DNA from 2 places in the Streptomyces sp. NBC_01390 genome. Region 2 is predicted to be linked to the other one. Evidence: riboswitches for the same ligand, from Rfam matches in the RefSeq annotation. Region 2 holds a riboswitch; the other holds the start of a gene.
What was found. Region 2 has a riboswitch for ZMP and ZTP ahead of OG241_RS42010 (phosphoribosylaminoimidazolecarboxamide formyltransferase). Riboswitches for the same ligand answer to the same signal wherever they lie in the genome.
Positions count from the first base shown of each region.

Region 1: it holds a riboswitch for ZMP and ZTP, as region 2 does, so the genes downstream of both, OG241_RS47950 (bifunctional 5,10-methylenetetrahydrofolate dehydrogenase/5,10-methenyltetrahydrofolate cyclohydrolase) here and OG241_RS42010 (phosphoribosylaminoimidazolecarboxamide formyltransferase) in region 2, are expected to answer to the same signal.

Region 1 is NZ_CP109551.1:10,758,897-10,774,204, forward strand. Features, by position in the region: gene OG241_RS47925 (metallophosphoesterase family protein) at 1-299, shown strand, start outside; gene OG241_RS47930 (XdhC family protein) at 304-1,410, opposite strand; gene OG241_RS47935 (endoglycosylceramidase) at 1,524-3,386, shown strand; gene OG241_RS47940 (YncE family protein) at 3,424-4,695, opposite strand; gene OG241_RS47945 (TetR/AcrR family transcriptional regulator) at 4,900-5,589, shown strand; gene OG241_RS47950 (bifunctional 5,10-methylenetetrahydrofolate dehydrogenase/5,10-methenyltetrahydrofolate cyclohydrolase) at 6,043-6,891, opposite strand; ZMP/ZTP riboswitch at 6,914-7,006, opposite strand; gene OG241_RS47955 (nuclear transport factor 2 family protein) at 7,021-7,395, opposite strand; gene OG241_RS47960 (hypothetical protein) at 7,567-7,863, shown strand; gene OG241_RS47965 (type III PLP-dependent enzyme) at 7,937-9,166, opposite strand; gene OG241_RS47970 (IucA/IucC family protein) at 9,163-10,896, opposite strand; gene OG241_RS47975 (MFS transporter) at 10,896-12,107, opposite strand; gene OG241_RS47980 (IucA/IucC family protein) at 12,104-13,912, opposite strand; gene OG241_RS47985 (acetyl-CoA carboxylase biotin carboxylase subunit family protein) at 13,909-15,105, opposite strand; gene OG241_RS47990 (ABC transporter substrate-binding protein) at 15,212-15,308, opposite strand, start outside.
Region 2 is NZ_CP109551.1:9,350,679-9,365,986, reverse strand. Features, by position in the region: gene OG241_RS42040 (GH92 family glycosyl hydrolase) at 1-2,749, shown strand, start outside; gene OG241_RS42035 (hypothetical protein) at 2,785-3,174, opposite strand; gene OG241_RS42030 (GH92 family glycosyl hydrolase) at 3,223-6,510, opposite strand; gene OG241_RS42025 (lytic polysaccharide monooxygenase) at 6,876-7,982, opposite strand; gene tnpB (IS607 family element RNA-guided endonuclease TnpB) at 8,779-10,236, opposite strand; gene OG241_RS42015 (IS607 family transposase) at 10,233-10,817, opposite strand; gene OG241_RS42010 (phosphoribosylaminoimidazolecarboxamide formyltransferase) at 11,066-12,223, opposite strand; ZMP/ZTP riboswitch at 12,258-12,342, opposite strand; gene istB (IS21-like element helper ATPase IstB) at 12,380-13,171, opposite strand; gene OG241_RS42000 (hypothetical protein) at 13,205-13,732, shown strand; partial or broken gene OG241_RS41995 (transposase) at 13,744-14,511, opposite strand; one part of gene OG241_RS41990 (IS3 family transposase) at 14,578-14,842, shown strand; one part of gene OG241_RS41990 (IS3 family transposase) at 14,842-15,308, shown strand, end outside.

The DNA.
Region 1 (15,308 bases), 1.4 Mb from region 2:
CCGAGGTGGCCTACGCCGACCTGGGCGGCCTGCGCTTCGCGGTCGTCCACGAGACCGGCCCCGCCCAGGGCCGCGAGGCCCGCTGCGTCGCCCGCTTCCCGGGCGTCGACGTCCTGGTGTTCGGCCACAGCCACATCCCGTGGGACAGCACCGCGGAAACCGGCCTGCGGCTGCTGAACCCCGGCTCGCCGACGGACCGGCGCCGCCAGCCGCACTGCACGTACCTGACGGCGACGGTGACGGACGGCGGGCAGCTCACCGACGTGGAACTGCACAGGCTGCCGCCGCGGCACCCCTGAGCAGTCAGTCCGTCCCGGTCGGATGAACCGCCCCGCCTGTCGCTGTCAGCGCCACCCCGCTGCCGCCCCACCGCAGCGCGACGATCTCGGCGGCCACGGACACCGCCACCTCCTCCGGCGTACGGGCGCCGAGGTCCAGCCCGATGGGGGAGCGCAGCCGGGACAGCTCGGACGCCGTGAGGCCGGCCTCCGTCAGCCGTCGCCGCCGGTCGTCGTGGGTGCGGCGGCTGCCCATCGCCCCGATGTACGCGGCGGGCCGGCGCAGCGCCTCCTCGAGCAGAGGTACGTCGAACTTCGGGTCGTGGGTCACGACGCAGATCACCGTGCGCTCGTCGGTGTCCGTGCGGCTCAGATACCGGTGCGGCCAGTCGACGATCACCTCGGCGCCCTCGGGGAAGCGCTCCGGGGTGGCGAAGACCGGGCGGGCGTCGCAGACGGTGACCCGGTAGCCGAGGAAGGCGCCGATCCGGGCCACGGCGGCGGCGTAGTCGATGGCGCCGAAGACGAGCATGCGGGGCGGGGGCGCGAAGGAGTGCAGGAACACGGTGACGGCGTCCTCGCGTCGCTCCCCGTGGGGTCCGTAGTGCCGCAACCCCGTTGCTCCCAGGGCGAGTTCACCGCGAGCATCGGCGGTGACGGCCACGTCCAGGCCGGTCGTGCCGAGTGTGCCGGCCACCTTGTCGGGCCAGACGGCGAGCGTGGCGCCGCGCGTCGCGGGACCACCGGTGACCGTGGCCACGGTCACCGGGCGGCCGGCTGCCACCGTCTCCGCGACCGCCGCGAAGGAGGGATCGAGAGCGGGCGTGACGGGCCGTACGAGCACGGTGATCTCGCCGCCGCAGGTGAGCCCCACCGCGAAGGCGTCCTCGTCGCTGTAGCCGAAGGTCTCGAGGCGGGCCTCGCCGTGCGCCACGACCTCCCGGGCCAGCTCGAACACCGCGCCCTCGACGCATCCCCCGGACACGCTGCCCACCACCTCGTCGCCGGGCCCCACGGCCATCGCGGCCCCCGGGTCGCGGGGTGCGCTGCGGCTCACCGAGACGACGGTGGCGAGTCCGAACGGTTCGGCCGCCGCGTACCAGCGCCCGAGCGTCGGGAGGATGTCTCGCACGATCCGCTCCTTTTGTCGCCCATGTGACTTGATCATCGCCCATGAGGGTCAAAAGCTGAAGATTACTCAGGAGTCAGTTTCTATTGACGGCCCCTGATGCGCGCGGGACTGTAATGCGCATGTCGAAGTCACGTGTGCACTTGCTCGGCGTACTGGTTCTGGTCACCGGTTTCGTGACCACTGTCGGCTCCCAGCCCGCCCGGGCCGACACTCTCTGGTTCGACTCTCCGGCCTCCACCGCTCTCACCGTCCAGAACGGCCGGTTCACGGACTCCCTGGGCCGAGAGGTCGTCCTCCGCGGCTACAACGTCTCCGGCGAGACGAAGCTCAAGGAGAACAACGGACTGCCGTTCGCCTCCGTGGCAGACGCCAAGAAGTCGGCGACCGCCCTGCGAGCGCTCGGCGGCGGCAACAGTGTCCGCTTCCTGCTCTCCTGGGCCTACGCGGAGCCCGTGCGGTCCTCGGTGAGCAGCAGCTATCTGGCCGCGGCCACCGCCCAGATGGGTGCCTTCCTGGACGCGGGCATCCGCGTCTACCCCGACTTCCACCAGGACCTCTACTCCCGTTGGCTCTTCGACTCGGACAGCTGGTACACCGGCGACGGCGCCCCCAAGTGGGCCGTCGACCTGGGGAACTACCCGGACGAGAACTGCGGGATCTGCATCCTCTGGGGGCAGAACATCACCCAGAACGCCGCGGTGAAGAACTCGACGTACGACTTCTGGCACAACAGGTACGGGCTGCAGGACTCGTTCCTCGACACCGCGCAGAAGACGATGACGTACTTCAAGCAGAACCTGACGGGCGACCAGTTCGCGGGCGTGGTCGGCTTCGACCCGTACAACGAACCGCATCCGGGGAACCTCGACTCGGGTCAGACCAGCCGGACCTGGGAGAAGGACGTCCTGTGGCCGTTCTTCGTGAAGTTCCGGGCGCGGATGGACTCGGCCGGCTGGCAGGACAAGCCGGCCTTCGTGGAACCGAACATGTTCTGGAACGCCAACATCGACTCCCAGAAGCAGGAGGGCGGGCTCCTCGACGCGGGGACGGCCGGCCCGCGTTATGTCTTCAACACCCACTTCTACGACCAGAAGGCCATCTCCGGCATCCTGATGTGGGGCAACGCGGGAGACGGCCAGTACGTCACCGACTTCGGCACGGTCCGCGACCGGTCCGCCGCCCTCGGGACGACCGGGATCGTCAGCGAGTTCGGCCACCCGCTGAGCGGATCGGTGTCCGGCAAGGCGCCGTCGGTCTACAAGGCGATGTACCAGGCCCTCGACTCCCGTGTGAAGGGGGCGAGTTGGTGGGCGAACGCGAGCGTCTCCGGGCCGGTGCTGTCCGGCAGTCAGTGGCAGTGGGACATCTACAACGGCCGCCACAGGGAGCTGATGAACGACAACGCCGACAAAGTGATCACCAGCGGTGACGGCTGGAACGACGAGGACCTGTCCGCCGTACGCCTCGACGACTCCGGTACGGCGGTGCTGCGGCAGGACGCCCGGATGCTGGACCGCGTCTATCCGGGCGCCACCGCGGGGACGACGCTCGCCTTCACCTACGAGGACCGTTCCCGGGACGGGTCCACGACTCTCACCTGGAACCCGGTGCCGAGTTCACTGCCGAACGTGTCCCAACTGGTGGGCTCGGGCCAGTACTCGGTGCTGGTGTGGCGGTCAAAGGGCATCTCGGCGCCGACCGAGCTCCATCTGCCGGCGTCCTTCCCGACGGCGACCACCACGGTCGTCTCCGACCTCGGCACGGTCTACGGCCCGCCGGCCTACACCGCCACGACCCCGATCGCGGCGGGCACCGATCCCGGCAACACGGGAAGCCGCCGCCTGCTGCTCACCGCGCCGGACTCGGGGGTCCTGCACTACGCGCTGGTGACCAACGGGGCGACGGCTCCCTCGGCGACGCTGCTGAACGCCGCGCGGACCGAACTGGCCTCGTGGGCCGCGCAGAAGTTCAGCTAGTCGAGCAACCGGCGGTCAACTGGCCTGAAATGACAGGTCAGTTGGTCGCCGGGCCAGTCCAGTCCGCCTCGACATGGCCGAGGCGGACTCGCTGGGGGTGGTCGCCGACCGGCACGGACACCGTCTTCAGCCCGGTGGCGAAGTCGATGGCCGTGACCTGGTCGGCACCGCTCTCGGAGATCACGCAGGACTTGCCGTCGCCGCTCACCGTGGCCCAGTAGGGCTTCGAGGCGGGGACGAGCGGCCCCTCCTGGAGCGTCGCACGGTCGACGACCGTCGCGTAGTCGTCCATCGTGCCCGCGACGCACAGCTTCGTGCCGTCCGGCTTCATCGAAATCCCGTGGTGGCGCGAGTCGTTGACGAACGTGGTGCGGTCGTCGCTGGTCGCCGGGTTCTTCGGCAGGGTCTTCGTCCGGGTGATCTTGTCGGTGGCGACGTCGTACTCGAAGAAGCCGTTGAAGAACGAGACCTGGAAGTACAGCTTCGACTCGTCGGGCGAGAAGACGGCCGGGCGGACCGCGTCCGAGAAGTCCGTCAGGCCGATGGCGTTGAGCCGGTCGCGCATGTCGATCACCTTCACCTGCTTGAAGGTGGTCGCGTCGACGACCGTGATCTTCCGGTCGCCCTTCGTGAAGTCCTGCCACGGAGCGTCCTGCGAGGTGTTGACGTCGCCGATGGCCATGTTCCAGATGTACTTGCCGTCCTTGGTGAAGATGTTCTCGTGCGGCTTGTCGCCGGTGGCGAACGAGCCGATCTGCGCGCCGGTGTTGATGTTCAGCACGTGCACGGTGTTGGAGATCGAGGCGGAGACCGCGACCCGGGTGCCGTCGGGGGAGACCGCCATGTGGTCGGAGCGGTAACCCGACACGGGGAAGCGCCAGTTGATCGCCCCGGTGGCGAGGTTGATCGACACGACGTCGGCGAAGCTGGGCCGGGAGACGACCACCGACTTGCCGTCCGGGGTGGAGTACATGTCGTCGACCAGCTGGTCGTGGCCCTCGCCGACCCCGTTGCGGATGGCCATGAAGTAGATCCACTTGATGGGGTCGGCGTTGATCGCGGCCAGCCGCGCCGCCTTGTCGGGTACGACGTTGATCCGGCCGATCTTGGCGAAGTCGCCGGTGGACTTGATGACGTCCGCGGTGCCTTCCCAGTTGTTGCCGACGAACATCACCTCGCGCAGGCTCGCGGCGGACGTGCCGGAGTCCTCGGCCGCCGTCGCGGCGATGGCGGTGGTCGCGGGAGCGGTGACGGTCAGAACGAGGGCGGCGGCCATGGCACAGAGGTGCCTGGATCTGGAAGCGGACATGAGTGCTCTCCCCTCCGGGAGTGTACGGACGGACTGTGGCGGGTGCATGACATATGGGGCAAAAGAGAGATCGCGGCTGCGGGCGGGAAAACTGAACACGGTCCCGTTCAGATTGGACTTACTGGAAAGTAAGGAGGGGGTGCCCTTCTCCACAAGACTCCGTACACGACAAACTTGGCCCCCGGACCGACGAAGGAGTGTTCATTGGCGGGCAGACTCAGGGCGCCGACCGGTCGCTACGCAGGCAGGACGGCCGAGGAACGACAGGCCGAACGGCGCCGGAGGTTCCTGGAAGCCGCACTCCAGCTGTTCGGCGACACGCCGGGCTACCGCTCGACGACCGTCGCCGCGCTCAGCGAGGCGGCCGGTCTGTCGACGCGCCAGTTCTACGAGGAGTTCCGCACCCTGGAGGACCTCCTGGCCGCCCTTCACCTCCAGGTCAACGACTGGGCCGAGGGGGCGGCGCGCACCGCGCTGGCCGCCGCCGAGGGCCTGCCGCTGGCCGAACGTGCCGACGCGATCTTCCGCGCCTACGCCGCCAACGTCACCGCCGACCCGCGCCGCATCCGGATCACCTTCGTCGAGATCATCGGCGTCAGCGCCCGCCTGGAGGAACAGCGCCTGGCCCGCCGCTCCCGCTGGGTGAACCTCATCTGCACGGAGGCGGAGGCCGCCGTCGCCGTGGGTGAGGCGGCGCCACGCGACTACCGGCTCGCAGCGACCGCGTTCATCGGCAGCGTCAACGGCCTGCTGCACGACTGGAGCGCCGGGTGGGTGGACGCCACGCTGGACGAGGTGGTGGACGAACTGGTGCGGATGCTGCTGGGCATCCTGCGCCCGTCGGGCTGGCTGCCCCCGGGCTCGGCGCGAGCCGAGGGCCCCGGGACCTCCTGACGCTCCCGGGGCCGCCCGGACGGGGGTGCGCTCGTCCGGCCGGCGCTGCTCAGGGGGCCCCGTCCGGTTCACCGACTCCAGCACCGGTCAGACACCGTCCCGCGCGCCGATCCGGGCCGCGAGGACACGCGCCCGCTCGCCGTACGAGGGGTCACCGTGCGCCCGTACGAGAGCCGAGGCCGGTGTGGCGGTCGTGGTCCACGCCCAGGGAGACCGGCCTGCCCGCCCGGAAACCCCCGTCGAACCGGATCGGCACAGGCACCGCCGGCACCCCCGCCCGGGAGACGGACCACGCCCGAACTCCTGTACACGGTAGGGGTGTTGCTCGACCACTGGCACCTGCCCGGTCAGGCCTGCGTGTGCGACGGACGCGGCTCCCGCCTGATGCCGATCATGGACCCGGTCACCGGTGCCGTCCTCGGCCTGGAGAACACCGCAGTGGGGCCCGGAGGCTCACGCCCCGAGCTGCCGGGCGGCCGCGTCGACGGTCTGTTCCAGCAGGGTCGCGATGGTCATCGGACCGACACCGCCCGGCACCGGGGTGATCAGTCCGGCCCGCTCGACGGCGGAGTCGAAGTCGACGTCGCCGATGTTCCCGGGGTTGTACCCGGCGTCGATCACGACCGCGCCGGGCTTGATGTCCGCGCCCCGGATCAGCCGGGGCCGGCCCACCGCGGCGACCACGATGTCCGCCTCGCGGACGACGGACGACAGGTCCCGCGTCCGCGAGTGGCAGTACGTCACCGTCGCGTCCCGGCCGAGGAGCAGCATGCCGACCGGCTTGCCGAGGATCGCACTGCGGCCCACCACCACGGCCCGCCTGCCGGACAGCTCGACGTCGTACGCGTCGATCAGCCGCATGATGCCGCCGGGCGTGCAGGACACGAAGCCCGGCAGACCGAAGCTCATCGTCGCGAAGGAGGCGAAGGTGACACCGTCGACGTCCTTCTCCGGTGCGATCGCCTCGAACGCGGCCCGCTCGTCGATGTGCGCGCCCATCGGGTGCTGGAGCAGTATGCCGTGGACGCCCGGGTCGTCCGAGAGGGAGCGCAGCGTGCCGACCAGTTCCTCGGTGGTCGTGGCGGCGGGCAGCTCCACATGGCGGGACTCGATGCCCGCCCTGCGGCAGCGGTTCTGCTTCATCCGGACGTACGTGACGGAGGCGGGGTCCGCTCCCACCAGCACGGTCGCGAGGCAGGGCGTCGCGCCCGTGCGGTCGGTGAGATCGGCGGCCTTCTTCGCGGTGTCCTCGACGATGCGCCGGGCGAGAGAAGTGCCGTCCATGAGCCGGGCCTGAGACATGGTCCACTCCTGAGCGAGCAGTAGTCATCGCCCAGGCGCACGGCACGCGCTCCGCGTTCTTCGCGAGGCCGCTCCCCGGTGGTTGTCCACCTCAGCGCCAGTCACGACCCGCGCCCAGCCTAACCGACGTCAGGAATCCTCCTCGTCCCATGCCTGCAGCACGGTCTGGTCGACGATCTTGCCGTCCCGCAGGGACATCATCGAGCCGGCCAGGACGCGGACGCCGTCCGGATAGAGACAGGACTCGGTGTAGGCGACCTGGTCGCCCTGGACGACGACCTGTTCCAGCTTGTGGGTCATGTCCCTGCCGTACACCTCGGTCAGCATGGCCTCGATCTCGCCGCGCCCGTGCATGACCATCGGGTGGCTGGGCTGGGTCTTGTGGTCGACGACGCGCAGTTCGGCGTCGTCGGCGTAGAGCGACAGCAGTGCTGCCGCGTCCTGTCCTTCGATACCCCGGCGCAGAGCTTCGGTGTCGAAGGTGGGGCTTGCCGCGGTGCCCATGGTGACCTCCTTCGAGGGCCGCGGCCCGATCGGGTCCGGGCCGCGAGGGGCCTCTCTCCCGAGCGTCCTCCGTCCCGGGAGGCTCGGCAAGCGCAGACGGACGATGAGCCTGACGAGTGAGCGGGGCGCGGTGCCCGTGTCCGGTGAGGGGCGCGCGACGTTGCTCAGGACATGATCTCAACACGACGAATCGCCGCCGCCGTTGGTCTCGCCATCGGTGTCACCGGCCTCGCCGCCCCGCTGGCGAGCGCGGCTCCCGCCGCCGACCAGAACGCGGGCAAGCTGAACCCGATCGCCCAGCTCGACTCGCTCGCCATGAGCGAGATTCCCGCCCAGTACCAAGAGGACCTGCCGCGGGTCTCCAGCCAGCTGAGCTCGCTCAACCGGCTGAACGACCTCCAGCAGCTGCAGCAGCTGACCGACCTGGCCGCCCCCGTGACCGGCCTGCTGCCGGGTATCGAGGCCTGACGGACTCACGGACCGAAGGTATGCGGGCCGCCCGGCCGGACCGGGCGGCCCGCAGGCGTGTCGTCCTTGTTTGCTACTGCGGCCTTGTGTGCTCCTGCGGCCCGCTCGTCGTCGCCGGCTCCGCGCCCAGGAAGTGGAAGCCGGGCCTCGGGTGCATCAGGAAGTCGTGGTGGGAGATGTTCCACGCGTAGGCGCCCGCCATCGAGAACAGCACCCGGTCACCGGCCCGCAGCCCCGGCGCCGGGACCTGCCGGGCCAGTACGTCCTTCGGGGTGCACAGCTGGCCGGCCAGCGTGACCCGCGGCTCCTTGGCCGCCGGGCGCGGCCAGGGGTGCGGCCAGGCGTCCACCGGCAGCACCGTGCACGGCTGGTCGTGGCCCTTCGTCGCGGGGGTGCGCAGATGGTGGGTGCCGCCCCGGACGACCGCGAACTCCTCGCCGTGGCTCCGCTTCACGTCCAGCACCTCCGTCGCGTACCAGCCGCAGTACGCGGTCAGCGCCCGGCCGGGTTCGATGCGCAGAGTCGTTTCCGGGTACGCCTCCGTCAGCCGGGCCAGACCCCTGCCGAACGCCGCCCAGTCGAAACGCCGGGCCGGCGCGGCGTAGTCCACGGCCATCCCGCCGCCGACGTTCACCTCGGCCATGTGCACGCCGAGCCCCGCCGCCCAGGTGACCACCGACTCGGCCACCGCCAGCTGCTCCCCGGCGTCGAGTCCGCTCGCCAAGTGGGCGTGGACACCGCGCAGTTCGAGCTGCGGATATGTCCCGTCGGTCAGCGCCCGGAACACCGGCGCGGCCCCGGTCGGGTCGAGTCCGAAGGGCGTCGGCCGGCCGCCCATCGTCAGCGAGCTGCCCGCCAACGAGCCGTCGGACACCGAGATGTTGACGCGCACCAGCACAGCCACCCGGCGCTCGGTCCCGACCTGCCGCGTCAACTCGGCGAGCATGCGCAGCTCGTGCTCGCTCTCGACGTGGAACCGGTCGACGCCCAGCTTCAGTGCGGTCAGTACCTCGTCCGGTGTCTTGCCGGGCCCGCCGAACGCCAGCGGCCGGACCGGCGCCGCGCCCGCGACATGGGCGAGTTCGCCGCCGGAGGAGACCTCGTAACCGTCGACGTACGGCGACAGCGCGGCCAGGATCTCCGGCTCCGGGTTGGCCTTGGCCGCGTAGTACAGCTCGGCCCGCTCGGGCAGCGACTCCCGGACCATTGCCGCGTGAGTGCGCAGTTCCGCCAAGTCGTAGACGTACGCGGGCAGTTCGTCGGTGGACAGGGACAGCGCGTGGTCGCGCACGGCGAGGGTCATCGGGTGCTCCGGGTGGTGTCGCGCAGGATGTCCTCGGCGAGCGGGGACGGCAGCCGTACGTAACCTGCCTCGCGGTCCGCCTTTCGTTCCCAACGGGTGAGCAGATTGGCCTTCGCGGGCAGCGGAACCCCGGCGAGCAGTGCGGCGAGCCGCGGCGGGCAGCCGGAACGCTCCGCGTAGGACCGGAGCGTGTCGCGCACCCGCCCCCACAGGGCGGCCTCGGCTTCCGGGTGCAGGTCGGCCAGGGCGGCGAGGAGTTCGGCGATGTGGTTGACGAGCAGGCAGTAGACGACCCGGTCCCAGCCGCGCTGCGCGTCGTACGTCATCGGGCCCGCGACCTCGGCCGGTACGGCGGCGAGAGTGTCCCCGTGGTGCTCGGGCACCAGCTTGGTGCCTTCCAGGTCCCGGAAGAGCACCTGGACGGGGTGACCGTCGCCATCCACACAGATCAGCACGTTCTGCAGATGCGGCTCCAGGACCAGTCCGTGGTCGAAGTAGGCGGCCAGGACAGGGGGGACGAGCAGGTCGAGGTACGCCGACCACCAGTCGAGGGCGGTCTCCGGGGCCGTGTCCGCGAGCAGCCGGGAGACATGTGCGGCACTCGACGGGTACTCGTCGGCAACCGCCGCCGCGAGAAGGGGAGTTGCCCCCGGTGCGAGGCGTCGGGGCAGGCCCTCGCGGACGATCACGCCGAAGCCCTCGAAGAGTTCACGGTCCGGGGTGCCGTCGAGCCCGGGCAGGGCGAGTGTGCGGTAGGCGGGCTCGCGGAGCACCGCGCTGCCGGGGAAGCGTGTCGCAAGGTCGGTCAGGGCCGGGGCGAGGGCGCGGGTGAGGGCGACGGCGCCGGACAGCTCGTAACTGCTGTTCTTGCGAAGGCAGTTGGTGATCCGCACGTTCAGGCTGAACTTGAGGAACGTCTCGCCGTCGTACAGGGTGCGTACGGACGCGGTGGCGGCGAAGGGGCGACCGCCGGGGCCGAGGTCCAGGATGTCGCCACGCTCCAACGCGGCACGCAGCAGCGGGTGTTCGCGCAGGGTGCCGTACTGCCAGGGGTGCGTGGGCAGCAGCCGGTAGCCGTCGGGGACGTCCGTGCGCTGACCGTCCAGCGCGGCGACGGCCCAGGGGGCGGCGTTCTCCTCGGCGATCAGGTCGGCGCGCACGGCGAGATGCCGCAGCGGGAAGACGGCCCCGGTCTCCGGCGCGTAGGCCGCCCAGGCGCGCGGGTCGCCGGTGCGGGCCTTGGGCGTGGGGTGGAAGCGGTGGCCGAACAGCAGGGACTGCTCGGAGGCGAGGTAGGCGGCGAGCTGGTCGTCGGCCGGTCCGGTGGGGCGCTCACCGGCCAGGGCGGCCGTGACGGCCTGGTGGCTGGAGGTGATCTGCTCCAGGAACTCGTCGTTGCGTTCCCCGGTCCGCAGGGACAGCTCGTCGCGCGTGTACTGGGCGAGGCACCGCCAGCCCACCGTCGCCCAGCCGTCGCCGGCCCGCTCGCTCACCGGGCCGGCGAAGCGGTGGGCGCCCAGAAGCGACGTACGGCGCAGGCCGACCCGCAGGAGAACGCCGCGGCGGGGCAGCCGGAGCAGCAGGTGACCGTCGTCGACGACGGTCTGGCGTTCCGGGCCCGACACCTCGCGCAGCAGGCAGTTGAGGAGCGTGTGGGTCACCACGTCGTCGGCGGTGGGGAGTGAGGCGGGGGCGGTCGTGGCGTCGGGCGAGTCGGTCAGCGAGGGCATCAGCGGCTCCAACGGGCGTGGGGCGAGCGGGGGTTGAGAAGAACGAGGGAGGCGAGCACGGTGACGGCGGCGGCTGCGCCGCCCGTCAGTACCGGTGCGGCCGGGCCGAAACGGGAGCTGCCCGCCGCCGCGGCGAGACCGGCGACGACGGCGCCGGCCTTGGAGAAGAACTCCAGCGACCCGAACATCCCGCCGGGCGCACGGCCCTTGGCGCAGTCGGCAGCCAGTACGGACAGGGACACCAGGCCGAGGGTGAGCCCCACCCCGAGAACCAGTCGTACGGCGACCAGCTCGGCCAGTGAATCGGTGACGCCGTGTCCGGCCAGACCGAGCGCGATACAGGCGAACCCGAGGACGATCCCGGACCTGGGCCGGTCCCGGACCGCCGAGTGCACCGCGAGCGCCGACACCAGATAGACCAGGTGGGGGAGGGCGAAGAGAACGCCGGACAACGTCGCCGACGTGCCCGGCAGTTGGTCCTCGACCAGGGAGATCAGATAGGGGAAGGAGATCACGGTGGAGAACACGAACGCGAACTCCAGGGCGTACAGGGTGCGCAGGGAGACCACCGGCGCCACGGCGGGCGCGGCGGTCTCGGGTATGGGCTCCGCGGCCTGTTCCTCGCTCGGTTCGGGGAGCGCGGCGAGCAACAGGGCGGCGGTCAGCGGGAGTACGGCCAGCAGGGCGTACTGGCGGTGCGGTGACAGCCAGCCCGACAGCGAGCCGACGACGATCGGCGCGACGACCAGGGCGGCCCGGGCGCTGCCCTGCATCAGGGTGAGCGCCCTCGACAGGGCGGGGCCCTCCAGCGAGGCACCCAGATAGCCGTTGGATGCGGCGAAGGTGCCGCCGAGGACGCCCTGGAGGATCAGCGCGGCCGTGAACGTGCCGAGGGAGTCCGCCCAGCCCGCGAGCAGAAAGGCGACGGCGAGGCCCAACTGGGCGCGCAGCAGCAGGCGTTTGCGGCCGAAGCGGTCGGCGAGCCGGCCCCAGAAGGGGGCGCCGAGCGCGCCGAACACCGTCGGGACCACGTACAGCACCCCGGCCCAGCGCGCGGAGCGGTCGCCCAGCTCCGGGAGGATCTGGGTGAGATACGGGGGCAGTCCGAGAGCGGCGAAGGACGCGACGAAGTAGCAGCCGGCCACCGCGTGCACATGACCGCGGCCGAACGAGGAGCGCCGCCCTGGCAGGCGCCATGCCTCGGCGCTCATCCGGCGATCCCGGAGCGAGACGAGGTCGCTTCTTCCGTGTCTGCCGTGTTGCCCGCGTCTGTCGGGTCTCCCGCGTGGAGCAGGTAGTTGGGGCCGGTGGTGTAGTGCTTGTTGATGTCGGCAGCGCCCGACCGTTCCTTGCTGAGCAGGGTTCCGGCGCTGACCATCGCCTTCACGGGCAGCTGGGGCGCGTCCAGGATCCTGGTGCGCAGTACGGCGGCCGGATTGCCGCCGAGCCGTTCGACCGCCTCGCCGAGCCGGTCGCGGACCAGCCTCAGCAGGGTGGGCAGCGGGGCGCGTCCGTGCCGGGCGAGCCCGAACGCGTAGGCGCCCGCGCACAGATGGACGGTGATGGTGGTGAACACGTCGGCGACCGGCTCGTCCTCGGTGCCGTAGGTCCGCTCGTCGTCGAAGCCCCACGGCCCCGGCAGGAGGGCGGCGAGCCGGGTGGTGTTGAGGCGCGGACCGTCGTCGTCCTTGAACAGCAGCCGCACCCCGCCCGGTTCGGGCCCCAGGACCAGTGAGACGTTCTGCTGGTGCGACTCCAGGGCGATGCCGTAACCGAACAGGGTGGTCTGCCAGTCGAAGAGGAGAGTGAGGCAGGCGTCCAGCAGGGCGAGCGGATCGCCGCCGTGGAAGCGGTCCGCGAGATGGTCGATGACCAGCCGTCCGCCGGGCGCCTCGGCGAGGAGAGCGGCCAGCGGGACGACGGCGGCGTCGTCGAGGCCGGCCGGCTGGCGGCGGCACAGGACGGCGAGGAGCTCGTGTCCGGCGTGCGCGTACGTCGTCTCGTCGGCGTGCAGGACGGTGTCCCGGAAGCGGGGCTCGCGTGCGACGACCCGCTCGATCAGCCGCTGCCCGGCGGCGCCGTCGACAAGCGTGCCCGGCTTGATGGAGCGCCGGTTGCGCAGCCCCAACGTGGATGTGGTGAGGGGGAGTTTGAGGTGCAGGGTGGGATCGGCGGCCACCGCGACAGTGCGCGTCGACAGGGTCGGCACCACTTCCAGATGTCCGTGGTCGGCGAGCCGGGCGCGTCCGGAGAGGCCGGTCACGCGCAGCGCCTCGTCGAGCGGGGCTCCGACGGTCAACGGGTGCACGGGCAGGGCGAGATGCGTGTTCTGCAGGTCTTCCATACCGAGCATCGCGGGCGTCGGCCAGACCTCCGGCAGCGCACCCGCGAGGGTCACCGCCTCCCGGGGTACCGCGAGCCAGCGCAGCGCGAAACGGGGGTGGAACTCCGGTGTGTACGCCCGCAGTTGCACCTCAGTGAGCCCGGCCCGGCCACGGGCGGTCGGATACACGGGGTGGTCGGTACGGGCGGCGAGGGTGTCGTACGCCAGAGACGACGTCAGGCCCGTCCAGCCCGCCGGGTCGGCTCCATGACGGCCCGTCAGTCGTTCGTCGGTCTCGTCGCGCGTGGCGTCGTGCAGCCGCAGGGTGGCCAGGGTCTGCCGGCACTCCTCGGTGAAGGCGTCGAAGCCGTCACGGTCCACGGGGTCGGCCAGTGCGCGCAGGGCGGCGAGCACGGTGTCGTACGCCGTCAGCTCGGCGCCGTCCGACTCACGCACGAGCAGTGGCAGCCGGGCGGCGTACACGCACTGGAAGCCGTCCTCGGTGAGCGGCAGCAGAAGGGCGTCGCCGTCGCCCGTCGCCAGGCGCAGCCAGGTGCCGTCCGGGCGGTGCGAGAGTGTGCCGAGGGTGCGCAGGCCGACCACGTCCTCGCGGAGCAGCGCGCTCAGGACGCGGGTGAGCAGTACGGCCTCGGCGGCGTCGGTCGTCAGGGGGAGGGTAGGGGCGGCGGTCACGGCTGGACCTCCCAGCGCCGGGCCGCCAGGAACTGCGCCGACACCCGGTCGACCGTCGACTGGTCGGTGCCGGTGGCCCGCAGGACGCCCAGATAGTCCCGGTTGGTGCGGTACAGCTCGTGCCGCTCACCGACCGCGCGGAGCGGACGGTACGTCAGATGCACGTCGTCCAGGTGGAGTTCGGTGGCCGGGGGAGCAGAGGTCAGGGTGCCCGCGCGGTCGGCGCACGGGTACTCCAGGCGGGCCGCGCCGCCCCGGCGGATTCCCAGGTCGGCCGGGAGCGGCTCGCCCAGATGGGTGCGCAGGATGTGCTCGAAGAGCGGGATCCCCAGGAGCCGGGCCAGCAGCAGGTCCACCTGGTCGCCGATGGCCCGGTAGTTGACCTCGATGATGCGGGCCTGTCCCTCGTGCACCACGAACTCGGTGTGACACGCGCCGAACCCGACTCCCAGTGCGTCGAGTTGGGCCAGAATCTGCGCGACGACCGGCTCGGGGTGGGCCTGGACGAGGACGAGCCGCTCCTCGATGAAGTACGGCGGCGGCGACAACTCGGTGTGGAAACCGCCCAGTACATGCCGGACGTTCCCGTCGCCGAGCGTCTCCAGGGTGTACAGCTCCCCGGGCAGGTACTCCTCGACCACCAGGACGGTCCCCGGCCGCCGCGCGAAGATCTCCTCCGCGCGGTTCTCCAGCTCCTCGGCGCTGTCGACGAGGACGACGTCCTCGCTGGCCACGCCCTCGCGCGGCTTGAGGACACACGGATACGGCGCGGCCAGCGCGACAGCCTCGACGGGAGCGGTGTCGGTCAGTTCCGCGGACCACACGGTGTCCACGCCGGCGGCGGCGAGCCTGCGCCGCATCTCGGCCTTGTCCTTGCAGGCGAGTGCGGCCCGCCAGTCCTTGCCGGGCAGCCCGAAGTAGTCGGCGGCCAGGGCGGCCTGGGTCTGGAGGTGGTCGCTGTTGCTGAAGACGGCGTCGGGCCGGTGATGTGTGGAGATCCGGGTGACGACGGCCCGGAAGTCACGGACGTCGCACTCCAGGATCTCGATGCCCGGATACGTGGAACACGCGGCCCGGTGGGCGTCGGGCTGGTCGGTGAGGACGGTGACATCGAGGCCGAGCCGGGCGGCGGCGGGCAGAAAGCCCTCGGTGACGGAGTCGGTGGGGTTGAGGGCGAGCAGGTACAGACGCATGACGTGTGGAGCAACTTCCGCTAGCGGGTGGGGGGTTGTGGCCCGGGTCGGGGCCCGGGGGCGGGGCGCGTGCAGAAGGGCGCGCCCCGCCCCCGTACAGCGGGAATTACTTCTTCGGGAGATCCACGCCGGTGGCCCTGGCCACGTCGGCGAGCATCTGCTCGGCGGCCTGGACGCCGATGCCGGACATCCAGATCTCGTCC
Region 2 (15,308 bases):
GCGGATCGGGGCGGTGGCGCAAGGGAAGACCGTCGACCGGGTGCTGGTGGCGTACGACTCGCCGACCGGGCCCGCGAGGTTCCGCGGCTGGCTCGACGACGTGGCGCTGCGGACCGTCGCTCCCGAGCCGCCCCGGGAACACCTGTCCGACTATGCGGTGACGACCCGTGGCACCAACTCCAGCGGCGCTTTCTCCCGGGGCAACGACTTCCCGGCGACGGCCGTGCCGCACGGTTTCAACTTCTGGACGCCGGTGACCAACGCGGGCTCGCTGAGCTGGCTGTACGACTACGCGCGGGCCAACAACGCCGACAACCTGCCGACGATCCAGGCGTTCAGCGCGAGTCATGAGCCGAGTCCCTGGATGGGCGACCGACAGACCTTCCAGGTGATGCCGTCGGCCGTCGCCGGCACCCCGGACACCGGGCGCACGGCGCGGGCGCTGGCCTTCCGGCACGAGAACGAGACCGCGCGGCCGTACTACTACGGGGTGCGGTTCGAGAACGGTGTCAAGGCCGAGATGACGCCGACCGACCACGCGGCGGTCCTGCGCTTCACCTACCCCGGGGCCGACGCGAGCGTCCTGTTCGACAACGTCACCGACCAGGCGGGCCTGACCCTCGACCCGGAGAACGGCACCTTCACCGGCTACTCGGACGTGAAGTCGGGGCTGTCGGCGGGGGCGACCCGGCTGTTCGTGTACGGGGTGTTCGACGACGACGCGGTGGTCACGGAAGGGTCGTCGAGCGGGGTCAAGGGCTATCTCCGGTTCAGGCCATCCCCTGACGGGACCGTGACGCTGCGGATCGCCACCTCGCTGATCAGTGTCGAGCAGGCCAAGGCCAATCTGCGGCAGGAGATTCCGGACGGTACGTCCTTCGAGGCGGTACGGGCCGGTGCGCAGCGGCAGTGGGACGGGCTGCTCGGGAAGGTCGAGGTGGAGGGGGCGATGCCGGACCAGCTGACGACGCTGTACTCCAGTCTGTACCGGCTGTATCTGTACCCCAACTCCGGCTTCGAGAAGGTCGGTTCGAAGTACCAGTACGCGTCTCCGTTCTCTCCGATGCCGGGCCCCGACACCCCGACGCACACCGGGGCGAAGATCGTGGACGGCAAGGTGTACGTCAACAACGGCTTCTGGGACACGTATCGGACGACCTGGCCCGCCTACTCGCTGCTGACTCCTCGTCAGGCGGGCGAGATGGTCGACGGGTTCGTGCAGCAGTACAAGGACGGCGGCTGGACCTCGCGCTGGTCCTCCCCCGGCTACGCGGACCTGATGACGGGGACCTCGTCGGACGTGGCGTTCGCCGACGCGTATGTGAAGGGTGTCGGTTTCGACGCGAAGTCGGCGTACGACGCGGCCGTGAAGAACGCCACCGTCGTGCCCCCGATGTCGGGCGTGGGCCGCAAGGGCATGGCGACCTCGCCCTTCCTCGGCTACACGAGCACCGAGACCCACGAGGGCCTGTCGTGGGCGCTGGAGGGCTACCTCAACGACTACGGCATCGCCCGGATGGGCCAGGAGCTGTACCGGCAGACGGGCGGGCAACGGTACAAGGAGGAGTCCGAGTACTTCCTCAACCGGGCCCAGGACTATGTGCGGTTGTTCGACAAGAAGGCCGGCTTCTTCCAGGGGCGGAACGCGCGGGGCGACTGGCGGGTGGAGTCGTCGGCGTACGATCCGCGCGTCTGGGGCCACGACTACACGGAGACGAACGGCTGGGGGTACGCCTTCACCGCCCCGCAGGACAGCCGGGGTCTGGCCAACCTGTACGGCGGCCGGGCGGGCCTGGCGGACAAGCTCGACGACTACTTCGAGACCCCGGAGACGGCCTCACCGGAGTTCGTGGGCTCGTACGGCGGGGTCATCCACGAGATGACGGAGGCCCGGGACGTCCGGATGGGCATGTACGGCCACTCCAACCAGGTGGCCCACCACGTCACTTACATGTACGACGCGGCCGGCCGGCCCTGGAAGACACAGAAGAACGTCCGCGAGATCCTCTCCCGCCTCTACACGGGCAGCGAGATCGGCCAGGGCTACCACGGCGACGAGGACAACGGCGAGCAGTCGGCCTGGTACCTGTTCTCGGCGCTCGGCTTCTACCCGCTGGTCATGGGCAGCGGCGAATACGCCGTCGGCTCCCCGCTGTTCACGAAGGCGACGCTGCACCTGGAGAACGGCCGGGATCTGGTGGTCGAGGCCCCGGACAACAGCGCCCGGAACGTGTACGTACAGGGGCTGAAGGTCAACGGCCTTCCCTGGACGTCGACTTCACTCCCCCACTCGATCGTCTCCCAGGGCGGAACCCTGAAGTTCGACATGGGCCCCGAACCGTCGACCTGGGGGGCGTCCAGGAACGCGGCGCCGGTCTCGATCACCCAGGACGACGAGGTGCCGACGCCTCGGGCGGATGTGCTGGAGGGTGAGGGCGCGTTGTTCGACAACACGTCGGCGACGGACGCGACGGTGAGGTCCCTGGAGCTGCCGATCGCGGGTGGCGACGCGAAGGCCGTTCAGTACACGCTGACGTCCTCGGACCGGACCGAGGCTCCGACGGGCTGGAAGCTGCAGGGCTCCTCGGACGGCACGAACTGGCGGACCCTGGACCGGCGTTCAGGCGAGTCGTTCCGGTGGGACAGGCAGACCCGGGCGTTCTCGGTGGCGTCCGGGGGCTCGTACGCGCGGTACCGCCTGGTCCTCGACGGCGAGTCGACGCTGGCGGAGGTGGAGCTGCTGGCCTGAGCGCTTCCCGCCCGCTTCTCGCCCGCTTCGCCAGGTCAGGGCTCGGGGAAGCGGGCGGGGAGGCGGGGCAGCAACCGGCGTAGGGCGTCGGCGTGTTGGTGGACGCGCATGAGCAGGGTGCGCCGGTTGTGGATCGTGCCGGGGACGTCCTGTGGTGGGCCGCAGCCGGTGGCGGTGTAGATGTCTTCCAGCGACGCACCCCGGCCTTCTGCGCCGTCCGGCGCGATCCGGCTGAGATACGTCCATATGCTGTGCTCAGGTCGTCCCCAATAGAATCCGAGGCGCACTGCTAGGTCGGAGCGGCGGTACATCAGCTCGCAGTCGTCATCCTCCGGCTCGGCAGAACCCTCACTCTCGACCAGGAACGCGAAGGCGCCGCGGGCCTCGGACTTGAACTCATCCAGAAGGTACGGCCGTTGCCCCATCTCTCGATGGTCGCGCGCCACGGTGTGGCCCGCCAGAGGCGGTGACGGTCAGGCGGTCGCCAGGGTGAAGACGTGCAGGTTGGCGTCGGCCGGCAGGCGGACGCTCGCGATGCTCCTGCCCGGCGGTGCCTGGAACGGGCTGGTGGCGAACACGTACGTCGGGACCGGGTCCCGGCCCGCTCCCGAGACGTTCCGGTACGCGGCTCTCGCGACGACCGCGTTGCCGTACTGGACGCTGCCCGTACCGCCGCCGAGCGTCCAGTCGGTGAGGGCGAGGTCGATCGTGTCGGTGGTGCCGTCGGTGTAGGTGACGGTCGCCTGGGTTCGCCGGCCGCCGAAGACCGCGCTGCCGATGAATGACAACTGGGATGCGGGCGAAGTGAGTTGGATGGGCTGGGCGGTCGCCGAAGCGTTGTCGGGGCGGCCCGGCGGCGAGGCCGGCCAGGTGAACGTCAGGCCCGTCGGAAGCTTGCCCCGCGCGCCCGGGGTCAGGCCCGCCGCTGCCAGGGCCTGGCGCGAATAGCTCCAGCCGCCGCCGTCGTAGTCGGCCTCGGAGTGGTCGCCGGTGTCGTCGGAGACGCCCGTGTTGTTGTAGGCGGCGAGAAGGGAACCCGGGGCCGCCACCGTCAGGGAGATCGGCTGCTCGTACGCCGTGTCCGTCGACGTCACCTTGACTCTCGCCTCGTAGAAGCCCGGCTCGGCGGTGGGCGGGACGGAGATCGTGATCCGTTGGAAGCCGTCAACCACCGTCCCCGAGACGGGCGTTGCCGTGACTCCCGTCGGGGTCTCCACCTCGAAACGCACCCGGGGTCCCGGGGTGGCGGCGCCCCTCAGGGACACGGCCCGGATGTCCACCCCCGCGCCGCCACCCGGTGCGAGCGTCGCCGTGGTGGGGCCGACGCCGATCTGGTACGGCTGCTCGCCCGCCCGGAAGGACGGTGGGGCGTCGGACGGAGCCGCGCCCCAGGTGGGGTTCGGGGTGGCGGTGAGGGTGTAGTCCAGGGTGCCGCCGTGCCGGACGAAGGACGCCGGGAGCCAGGGGCGGTCGCTCGTCAGGCCGTTGACCGTGAGGGACTGGACGTACGGGGTGTCGGCCGCCGCTCCCTGTGCGTGGATCGAGATGTCGTTGCCGTAGGGGCGGTTGATCTCGATCCTCGGGAACAGGGGCGAGGCCAGGACCAGTTCGGCGCGGGACGGCACCTGCGGGTACATGCCGAGCGCGGCGAAGACGTACCAGGAGGACATCGCGCCCAGGTCGTCGTTGCCGGGGATGCCGCCCGGGCGAGTCGACCAGAGTCTCGTCATCGCCGCGCGGACCGTCTCCTGGGTTTTGTGCGGTGCGCCCGCGTAGGCGTACAGGTAGGGGACGTTGACCGAGGGTTCGTTGTCCAGCTCGGACTTCTCGCCGCCGCTGCCGGTGAGCGCCCAGCTGCCGTCGGCGTGGTGGAAGAAGGTGTCCAGGCGGTCGACCGCCGGCGCGGTGCCGCCCATCGCCGCGAACAGGCCCGCCGGGTTGTGCGGGACCATCCAGGTGTACTGGGCCGCCGTACCCTCGACGAAGCCGTTCCCGGTGGCCGGGGTGAAGCCGGGGACCCAACTGCCGTCCGCCTTGCGGTTGGTGATGTAGCCGCCGCTCGGGTAGGCCGCGATGTCGAAGTTGTTCTGCCACCACTGGGCGCGCTTCATGAAGCTGTCCGCCGTCCTCGTCCGCCCTGCCGCGCGGGCCAGTTCGGCGAGGGCGAAGTCCGCGCCCGACATCTCCAGCGTCTCCGCGGCGCCGCCCCACGCGTTGGACACGGACGGCATGTAGTTGTGCGCCAAGTAGGCGTCCAGAGAGGGGCGTTGGCCGACCGAGAGGATCGGTCGGCCGGCCGGTGACAGGTCCTGCCGGGTCGGTGTCGTCGCCGCCCGCAGCAGTGAGTCCAGCGCGCCCCGCAGGTCGAAGTTGCTGCCACCGAAGGCGCGGATGCCGGCGAGGGCGGCGGGCGAGGGGTCGCCGTTCATGACGTGGGTGCCGCTCGCGCCGTGCAGCCAGCGGTCCCACAACCCGCCGTTCTGGCAGGCGAGTTCATAGAGGGACTGGGCGATGTCCGAGCCGGTGTCGGGGTCGAGAAGGGTGAGCAGCTGGACCTGGGAGCGGTAGACGTCCCAGCCGGAGAAGGTGCCGTACTGGTGGTCGTGGCCCGCGCGGACCAGGTGCACCTCGCCGTCGGCGCCCCGGTATCGACGGTCGGCGTCGCTGATGATGTTCGGGTGGAGGAGGGAGTGGTAGAGGGCGGTGTAGAAGGTGGTGCGCTCCGCCTCCGTGCCGCCGCCGACATTGATGGCGGCCAGCTTGTCCCGCCAGACCTGTCGGGCCGCGGACTCGACCGAGGCGAAGGATCGGTCCGGCGGGTTCTCGGCCGCGAGGTTGGCCTCGGCGCCCGCCCGACTGACGTACGAGATACCGACCTTGACGCCCACCGGGCCCGCGCCGGGCTCGAACTCCACGTATCCGCCTGCCCCTTTGCCCGCCACAGGTCGGCCGCTGTTCGCGGTGAAGCCGCCTGTTCCGCCGGACGCGGAGGTGGCACCCGGGCTCAGCCGGTCGTCCTGCCAGGTGCCGGTCGCCTTGAAGGCGCGGTCGAAGCGGGCCGTGAAGTGGAGGGTGTAGTAGGGGCGTCGGCCCTCGGGGTCGAGGTGGCCGCAGAAGTTGCCGGAGGTGACCGAGCCGGAGACCGTGCGGGCGGCGGGGTCGATCGTGACCGTCGAATCCGTCGAGCCCACCTCGGAGTTGGCGGTACGGATCAGCATCGACGCCGGTCGGCCGGGCGGGTAGGTGAAGCGTGCGGAGCCTGTGCGGGTGGTCGCGGTGAGGTCGGCGGTGACTCCGGACGCCAGGCCCACCCGGTAGTGGCCGGGCTCGGCCGTCTCGTCGGCGTGGCTGAAGTCGGCCGCGTACACCGCGTCCTTGGTGTCGCTCGACGGGGAGGAGGTGACCTGACCGGCGTACGGGAGGAACGGGATGTCGCCGCTGCCGCCCGCGCAGCCCGTGCCGGACATGTGAGCGAGGCTGAACCCCCGGATGCGGGTGGCGTCGTAGTGGTAGCCGCCTGGGGCGGCCGTCCGGGTGGCGTCGCCCCGGGTGTTCTCCGGGCTCCAGGAGAACATGCCGAACGGGACGACCGCGCCAGGGAAGACATCACCGCCGTTCCTGGTGCCGATGAGCGGATCGACGTATGGAGTGGGGTCCTGGACCAGGGAGTTCGGGGGTGCCGGCGTCGCCGCGAGCGCCGGGGTGGGCGTGCCGAGTGCCAGGGTGACGGCCAGCAACAGGGACGTAGGGCGGACACGCATGACGCGGCCCCTCCTCCTTCGGACGGGTCGCGCACAGCAGGTCGCACAAGCCGCGGGACAGTGACGTGCGCCAGCGGTACCACGGGAGGGCGAGCGCCTCCGAGGGGACGCGCACGCCGGTCACGCGTGCGGGGTACCGGGTGCACTCCGACGGGGGAGCAACCGGCTTGACGATGTTGTCCGTTGGGGCGATAGAGTGATGTTCGAACCGTCGGACAACGTTGTCTCGTCCAGGCGGTTCACACCCCCCATGCCCTACTTCCCCGGGCCTCATCCCCCGTGCGGGCCCGGCTCGCGGACCCGGTGGCCGACAGCCACCGGGTCCGCCCTGAGCGGTCTCTCAGTCGCGGTGCGGCCCCGCCGGTCTAACCGACCCGGCAGGGCAGCGTAGTTGCCGTATCACCACCCGAGCCCCGGACGACGTACCCGAACGTCGCCGTCCTGCCCGGATCCAGCGAGCCGTTCCAGTTGGCGTTGTGGACCATCACCGCCTGGCCGTTGTAGGTCGCGTCGCCGTTCCAGAGGCTGTCGACCGCCTGGCCCGCCGGGAGCGACCAGTCGACCATCCAGCCGAGCATGGGCACGGTCCCGGAGTTGGTGACGGTCACCTCGGACTGGTAGCCGCCGTTCCAGCTGCCCGTCGTACGGCGGGTGGCGGTGCACGCGCCGGGCGGGGGCTCGGTTGGCGGGTTGCCGGGGTCCTTGATGCCGGTCACCTCGCCGTTGCCGCCGTCGAAGACGACGTCGGAGCAGGAGTAGAAGGTCTCCGCGCTGTCGGAACGCTGCCACACCATGTAGATGAGGTGGCGCCCGGACTTGTTCGCCGGGAGCTTGCCGTTCCAGGAGTAGTTGGCCTCGACGTTGCCCGGGGTGCCGTTGAGCGGCGGGTGGTCGACGGTCAGGAACGGCTGGGACTCCAGCGCGTCCCAGGTGAGGGTCTTGGTCGGGTCGAAGCCGTCCTTGGTGATGTAGACGTAGAACCAACCCGGGTGCGCCGCCCACGCGTTGTACGAGAAGTCGACGTTGGCGCCCGAGGTGAGGTGGGTCAACGGCCAGTCGGCGCTTGGGGTGTTGAACCCGGTGAAGTTGGTGTTGCCGCCGCTGCACAGCTGGCCGTCCGGGACGAAGCCCCGGGTGCGGCCCGCGCCGTCCGAGCGCAGCACCGAGAACCAGTTGTAGAACGGCGTTGTCCCACTGACCTGTTGGGCCGTCTTGCAGGCCGGGTTGATCGCCTTGATCTCGCCGGTGTCGGTGAGTGCGTCCTCCCAGCACAGGAAGGTACGGCTGCCGGGTTTCATCGGGGTGCCGTGGGCCTGCGCGTCGCCGCCCGCCGTGACGACCAGACCGAGGGCCGGGATCACGGTGAGCAGGGCCAGGAGAACGAGGAGGAGGGCTCTGCCTCGGGTGGGGAGCGGTAATCGGCGTGGGGTGCGGGGGGAGGATGGGGAGGTCGATGCGAATGTCAGGGCCATGTCATGATCTCCTTCAGTCGTACGCGGTGCGCCGTACGTCGTGCGGTACGTACGGAACGTGCGGGTGAAGGGGCGCGCCCGGCTGGGGGCGCGCGTGCTGCGCGATGCGCACGGGGTGCTGGGTGTGTGTGGGGGGGGTGGTGAGGTGGGAGCGGTTCCCGCTTACGGGTTCCGGTCCGCTCGGTATGGGAGCGCTCCCACCTCACTCACTCCTGAAGCTAGCGCCGCGCGGTGAAGATGTAAACGGCTGACGCACGAGGAGCGCGCTTGGCGGCCCGCCGTGAGGTCTCCCGGTACGGCCACGGCCACCGTCGGGTGCTCGTACGGAGGCCATGACGCGGTGTCGCCACGGGAACCGGTATGCCTGGGTGAGGTGTCGTCGGCCTGGCTGCGCTTGCCGGCGAAGTCGGCGCGGATGACAGGGCGGGGTGAGGGCCTGCTGCTGGTCGCCCGCCTCGACGAGGGGCGGGCGTTGCCTCGGCCGAGGTGGATCTCGCGGCGGGGGGGGTCGCCGGATTCACCATGAGCACAGTCCATGGTCCGGCTTCGCTGTCACCGTCTCGAACCCTCGTTGCACCCGTGGCCGAAGCAGGCATTGGCACTTCCCGGCCACAGGAATCCCTTGAGTCGCTTTCCGCACAGCGACCACCCTGATCACTGGCCTCCGCTCCACCGGGCGGAGGCGATGCACAGTGTTCAGGGGAGGAAGTCCACCTATGCGAAGACTCCACGCCGTTGCCGGGACCGTAGTCAGGTCTCGGCATTCCGGGTATTTCGGACCGGAAGGTCCGTCACATCACCAAAGCGTGAGGGCTTCGGCTTGAGTACGGTCTCTCGTTTCTGTCTGCCGCTGGTGAGGCAGGGTTGCGCCACCTGCCCGCCCCGCCTCCGCCTTGCGGCGGGGGCGGGTGGCGCGGGCCTTCTGGTCGGCTCCACGAGGCTTCGACACCGCCGGGGCGGTGTCCTGGTCTCCGGCCACTCCGGTACCAGTTACTGCGGCTGCCGCGAGCGCGGCGAGGTTGAGTGCGGCGTTGTCGTCCCGGTCGATGACCAGACCGCAGGCGTCGCATTCGTAGGTCCGGACGTGCAGCGGCAGCTTGGCTTTCACTACGCCGCACCCGGAACAGGTCTTGGAGGAGGGGTACCAGCGGTCGGCCACGATGATGCGGGTGGCGTGGCGCTGGCTGGTCTTGTAGTCGAGCTGGCGGCGGATCTCGCCGAATCCGGCGTCGGCGATCCGGCGGGCCAGCCGCCGGTTGCGCAGCATCCCGGCGACGTTGAGGTCTTCCACCACGACGGCGCCGTACTCGGCGGCCACGGCGGTGGTGAGCTTGTGCAGGGCGTCTTCGCGGAGGTTCGCCACCCGGTGATGCACCTTGTTGCGGGCGGCGTTGGCCTTCTCCCACCGCTTCGATGGCTTCTGTCCGGTGCGCCGGTCAGGTCCCTGTCTGCGGGACACGACCCGGGAGGCGCGGCGCAGCTGCTTGCGCGCCCGGTCGTAGTGGTTCGCGTTGGGCGCGGTGCGGATCTCGCCGGTGCTGTCGGCCATGACCGCGAGGGTCTTCACCCCGAGGTCGATGCCGACCGCCACGTCCGGCCGCGCCACGTGTTCGAGGTCGCGCTTGACCTCGGCCTGGAACGAGACGAACCAGCGTCCGCGTTCGTGCCGGACGGTCGCGGACAGGATCCGGGCCGTGCCGGCGTGGACTCGGTCGAGGAACTTCACCGTGGGTTCGTGGCTGCGGATCGTGCCGAGGCGGGGCAGGGTGACGTGCCGGCCGTCGGCGTCCACGCGGATCGTGCCGGTCGTGAACCGGCAGGACAGGCGCGCCTTCCGCTTCGACTTGAAGCGCGGCATACCGACTCGCTTGCCCTTGCGCTGTCCGCGCTTGGACTTCGCGTAGTTGTCGAACGCGGCGGCGGCGTTCGCCAGCCCGGTGGAGTACGCCTCCTTGGAGTTGTCCTCCCACCAGGCGGAGAAACGCGGGTCGGTGTGCTTGCCTTCGTTGAACGCCTTCCGCAGCGCAGGCAGCGACCACGGCCGCCACCGCGTCAGCTGCTCCTCGGCGATCCCGTACGACTCTTCGGCCTTGCGCTGCCACCACGACGCCTCGACCCAGGCAACCGCCCAGTTGTACGCGGCACGGGCGGCGCCGCAGTGCGAGCGCAGCGCGGCCTCCTGGGCGGCGTTCGGGTCCAGCGCGAACCGGAACGCCTGCACCACAAAACCGGGCTGCGGCTGGAACTTCCTCACTCGGCGTCCTCGCCGGTCGCCACGGCCACCGCGCGCTCTGCACGGTTCTTCGCCGCCCGCCGCCCGTACAGGCGGGCGCACATCGACGTCAGCACCTCGGTGATGTCCCGCACCAGGTCGTCAGCGGCCTCGGTGGGGTCGAGGACGACCAGGCGCCGCCCGGACGCCGACAGGACGGCTTCGAGATGCTCGACGCCGAACCGGGCCAGCCGGTCACGGTGCTCGACCACGATCACCACCGTCTGCGGGTCGGACAGCAGGCGGTGCAACTTGCGGCGTCGTCCGTTCAGCCCCGAGCCGACCTCCGTCACGACGTCGGCGACGGCCAGGCCGAGCCCGTTCGCGCCGGCCACGACCCGGGCGGGCTGCCGCTCAAGGTCGGCACTCTGGTCGGCGGATGACACGCGGCAGTACGCCACCACCCGCCCCGAGGTCGCAGAGACGGCCGCAGCGGGCTCAGCGACCAGCCACGTTCCAGATGGCGCCTGACGGACCGGCACCGGCATCTTCCCGTCCTTCACCCATCGCCAGGCGGTCTGGTAGCTCACACCCTGCTGCCGCGCCCGCTCCGAAAGCTTCACAAGGTCAAGATATTCAAGATATACGACCAGAACTAACTATGAATTGGCTTCGTCAGTGACAACCGACTCCATTGGTAGGTCAGTTTTGACTCCACCTGGCGCTCGTGGGACCGAACTCTGTAGCTGAGAAGTAACTCCACCTGAGGACATGCTCTGGGGCCCGACGGCACTCGCGGAGTGCTCTGGTCGGGATGGTTCACCGGGTTTGAGGTCCCCCACCGCTGGCTGGTGCGGGGACCTCGGTGACCTCAGTGGTGGAACAACCGGAGCCCGGTGCGGGTGAGAGCGATCTGATGCTCGCGGCAGGCGTCCTCGACCTCGCTGGAACGGACCGATCCGCCCGGCTCGGCGATGAAACCCACGCCGTGCCGGTGAGCATGGTCGACGTTGTCGCGGAACGGCAAGGCGCCGTCCGACACGAACGCGACCTCTCTCAAGCCAGTCAGCCACTGTTTGCGCTGGTCGTCAGTCAGCTCGGGTGCGGGTGTGGAGAGTGCTTTCGCCAGCCGAACGTTCTCGTCCGGGGTGAGGTCTCCCTCGATGAAGCGGATCTGCCAGTTGATCCGGTCCTGGCGCCGAATGTGCGGCTGGAAGGTGAGCGCGCGGACCGCCGGGTGGCGTCGCAGCCACCAGGTGTCGGTCTTCGCGCCGGCCAGGCGGGTGCAGTCCACGCGGGACTGCTGGCCTGCGCCGATCCCCAGGGTCGCCCCGCCGCGCAGGTAGCACACGGAGTTGGACTGGGTGTAGCGCAGGACGGCCAAGCCCAGCAGGAGATCCTCCGCTGCCGTCGCGGACAGCGCACCACACACGACGTTGTCCAGCAGAGCGCTGGAGAGCGTCACAGCGTCGCGTTGCTGGGTCAGCCGCAGGCCGAACACCTCCCGTGCCTCGTGTTGCGGGGGCACGAACGCCTCGTCTGCTTCCATGACCAGGAAACGGCCGTTCTTCTTCCGGCTGAGCGTCGCGACGGTGCCGGGAGCGTAGCCGGGGGCGATGATGCCGTCGCAGACCACACCGGCCAGCAGCTCGGCGAGTTCGGTGTCGACCGGATGTGAGACGGCGGCGAAATCGCCGTAGGAGGACTTCGGATCGGCATCGCGGGCACGCAGGTAGGCGCTGGTGAGCGCTCCGACACCGTCGCGGTCGATGCTGTAGAGCTCGGCCGTGACGTCATCGACGGGCCCGGCCACCGCCGCGCCGGCCGGCGAGACATGCTTGAAGGAGGCGGCGGCTGGTCGCTGCAGAGCCCGGGCGGCCTCCAGGACCAGTTGCCAGCTGTTCAGCGCGTCCAGCACGTTGATGTAGGACGGGCTGCCCTGCAGCACCCGGACCGGCCACTGGCCGGGGCGTACTGGTGCGACATAGGCCGCGTGCTGCTGCGGGTTGGTTCCGTAACGTAGATCCACGTCATAACCTCCTGGGTCAGCTGGACATCACTGACGCAGGCGCCCAGGCGGTCGACGCTCACGTGGGAAAACGGCCGCTCCCCGGTGGTTGTCCACCTTCGCCAGTTGCGGCCGGGCAGGATCTTACCCGGCGCCGCACCCGGTCGGGGCGCGCAGTCAACTCGCGGCAGCCGCTTCGGCGCGGGCGCGGGTGACAGCCAGGCGGTAGGAGTCGGTGCCGGTCTCGATGATGTTCCCGCCGAACGTCAACCGGTCCACGATTGCCGCGCAGAGCCTTGGATCCGTAAAGGTTTTGGTCCACCCTCCAAAGGATTCGTTGGAGGCGATCGCCACAGAATTCTTTTCCTCACGCTCCGTCAAAACCTGGAACAGCAGCTCCGCCCCGCGACGGTCAAGCTCCATATAGCCGAGTTCATCAATACACAAAAGATCGACGCGGCCGTAGCGGGCGATGGTCTTGGCCAGCAGCTTCTCATCGGCAGCCTCAACGAGCTCGTTGACGAGCTTGGTGGCCAGCACGTACTTCACCCGGTACTCATGCATCGCCGCCTCGGTGCCCAGCGCGATGAGCAGGTGTGACTTGCCGGTTCCGCTGTCGCCGATCAAGCACAGCGGCAGGCCCTTCTTGACCCAGTCGCACTTGGCGAGGGTGTGGATGGCGGCCGGGTCAATGACGGGGTTGGCGTCGAAGTCGAACTGCCGGAGCGATTTCTCGCGCGGAAAGCCGGCTGCCTTGATCCGGCGCTCGGAACGGCGCCGTGCCCGGTCGTCGCATTCGGACAGCAGCAGTTCGGCCAGGAACCCGCGATAGACACCTAAGGCGCTTAACTCGTCAAGCCGAGCAGCTGTGTGCGCCTGGGGAATCGAACACTGTTGGCTCGCTGTCTTGGCTTGCGTGCGGATCGCCGGTCGGGCAAGAGTGCGGTTGACGCAGAGCTCGGGGCTTATGGCGGCGGGACGGGGGACAGACAGGTGTGCAGGATGGATGTGGCCGCCAAGGAGGCGGCGATCGCTCGGTTTCTCCACGAGTATCCGCAGGCAGCTGATGCCGGCCGTGGGCATCCTGCCCTCCACGGGTGTGAGGAGGTCCGCTGGTCGGAGTTTTCCGGGTGCCCTGCCGCGATCCCAGTCCTGCTGTACGGCCTGCTCGATCAGGCTGCCGCGGCCGAGGCCCAGCGTGTGCTCACCAACACCATGTTCAGCATCGCCGAGATGAATCCGGCCATGCCGGTGGTCCTGCCGTTCCTGCTTCGTCTCGCAGGCGACCCGCAGGTTCCTGAGCGGTCCGGACTACTGGACCGTCTGGTCACTGTCGCCGACTACTCCGAGCCGATCGATTCCGGCAACGAGGCCATGGCGCTGTGGTTCGGCAACGACAACGATCACCCCGAGCGCGAGCAGTGCAGGGCCGTGTTCGAGCAACACGCAAGTGTGGTGGCGATGCTGCCGGAAGGCCTGATCAACCCGGACAGCCGGGCGAAGCTTCGGCAGGCCGCCGGACTTCTGTGAGATCCCCGCGCTCAGGCCACCCGCGCGACCGCAGAGACTGGGGCAGGAAAAGCCACGGCTTCGTCGAAGCGGCGGCCGTGCTGGAGACAGTGGTAGAGCTGTCCGAGCAGGCGATTGAAGAGGTTGCGCTGGGCGGATGCGTGCCAGTCTCCGTGATCGTCGCGACGCCGGCGGTAGTGCATCTTGGCTCCAGGCGAGGCGTTGGGTGCGGAGAAGGCCCAGAGATAGCCGACGTGGTTCAGTCGGTCGTTTTTCACCCACCGCCGGGTGACGCTCGACTTTTTGCCTGAGGCGCGAGTGATGGGTGAGGCGCCGGCGTATGCCTTCAGTCCGCGGGCGTCTGCGAAGCGCTGGCGGTCGTCTCCGATCTCGGCGAGCACCCGGGCGCCGAGCTGGATGCCGAGGCCGGGAAAGCTGAGGATGATCTCAGCATCCGGGTGCTCAGGGAACGCTTCATCCACCGCCTCTTCGAGGTCGTCGGCGGCCTTGGAGGCGGCTTCCAGCTGAAGCAGGAGGGCGAGCATCTGCCTGCCGAGTGCATCTTCAACCAGCTGAGGTTGGTGAGCCCAGTCGGCTCGGAGGATGTCACGGAGCCGGTCAGCCTCCGCGGCGATGCCGCGTTGGCGGCCGGCTCGCTTGAGGGCGGCCTGAAGCTGTGCGCGGGTCAGCTCTGCGGCTCGCGTCGCAGTGGGGGCGAGGCGGAGAAGTTCGCGGGCCTCGGGCCGGCACAGGCCCTTCTTCCACGACTCAACGGCCATCAAAGCCGCGGGGTAGTACTTGACGGGCCACGAAGTTTCCGGACAGGCACCCAATAGGGTTGTCCTGAACAAGGAAACGAGGAAGAAGTGGCGCCACCCAGTAAGTACTCTCCGGAGTTCCGCGAGGAAGCCGTCCAGATCGCGTTGAGGTCCAGCAAGACGATCTCCGAAGTCGCCCGGGAGCTTGAGCTGAACTCGGAGACGCTACGCGGCTGGGTGAAGAAGCACCAGAAGCAGCAGGAACCGGCTCACGATGCGGAACTGACGTTGAACGAGCGGGCGCGCCTGAAGGAACTCGAACGACGCAACCGCGAGCTGGAGATGGAAGTTACCTTCCTGAAAAAAGCCGCAGCGTACTTCGCGAAGGAACCCCGGTAACAAGCAAGTACGAGTTCATCGACGAGATGCGGCTCGACACCGAGGAGTACGCATACAGCGTCGAGTTCATGTGCGGCCGACTCGGCGTTTCCAGATCCGGCTACTACGACTGGCGATCCCGCCCGGAATCCGCGACGGTCCAGCGGCGTGACGAACTGAAACTGCTCATCAGGAAAGCCTTCGACATGTCCGACAGCACCTACGGACACCGGCGCGTCCAGGCCCAGCTGGACCGCTGGGGCGTCGCCGCGGGCATGGAGCTGGTCCGCCGCCTCATGCGCGAACTGGGCCTGGTGCCCTGCCAGCCACGGCCGAAGAGGTTCGGCCTCACCCAGGCCGCGGCCGGCGAGGTGCCGGACCTGGTGGGCCGTGACTTCACCGCCGACGCACCCGGCGAAAAGCTCGTCGGTGACATCACCTACATCGCGACCGGGGAGGGC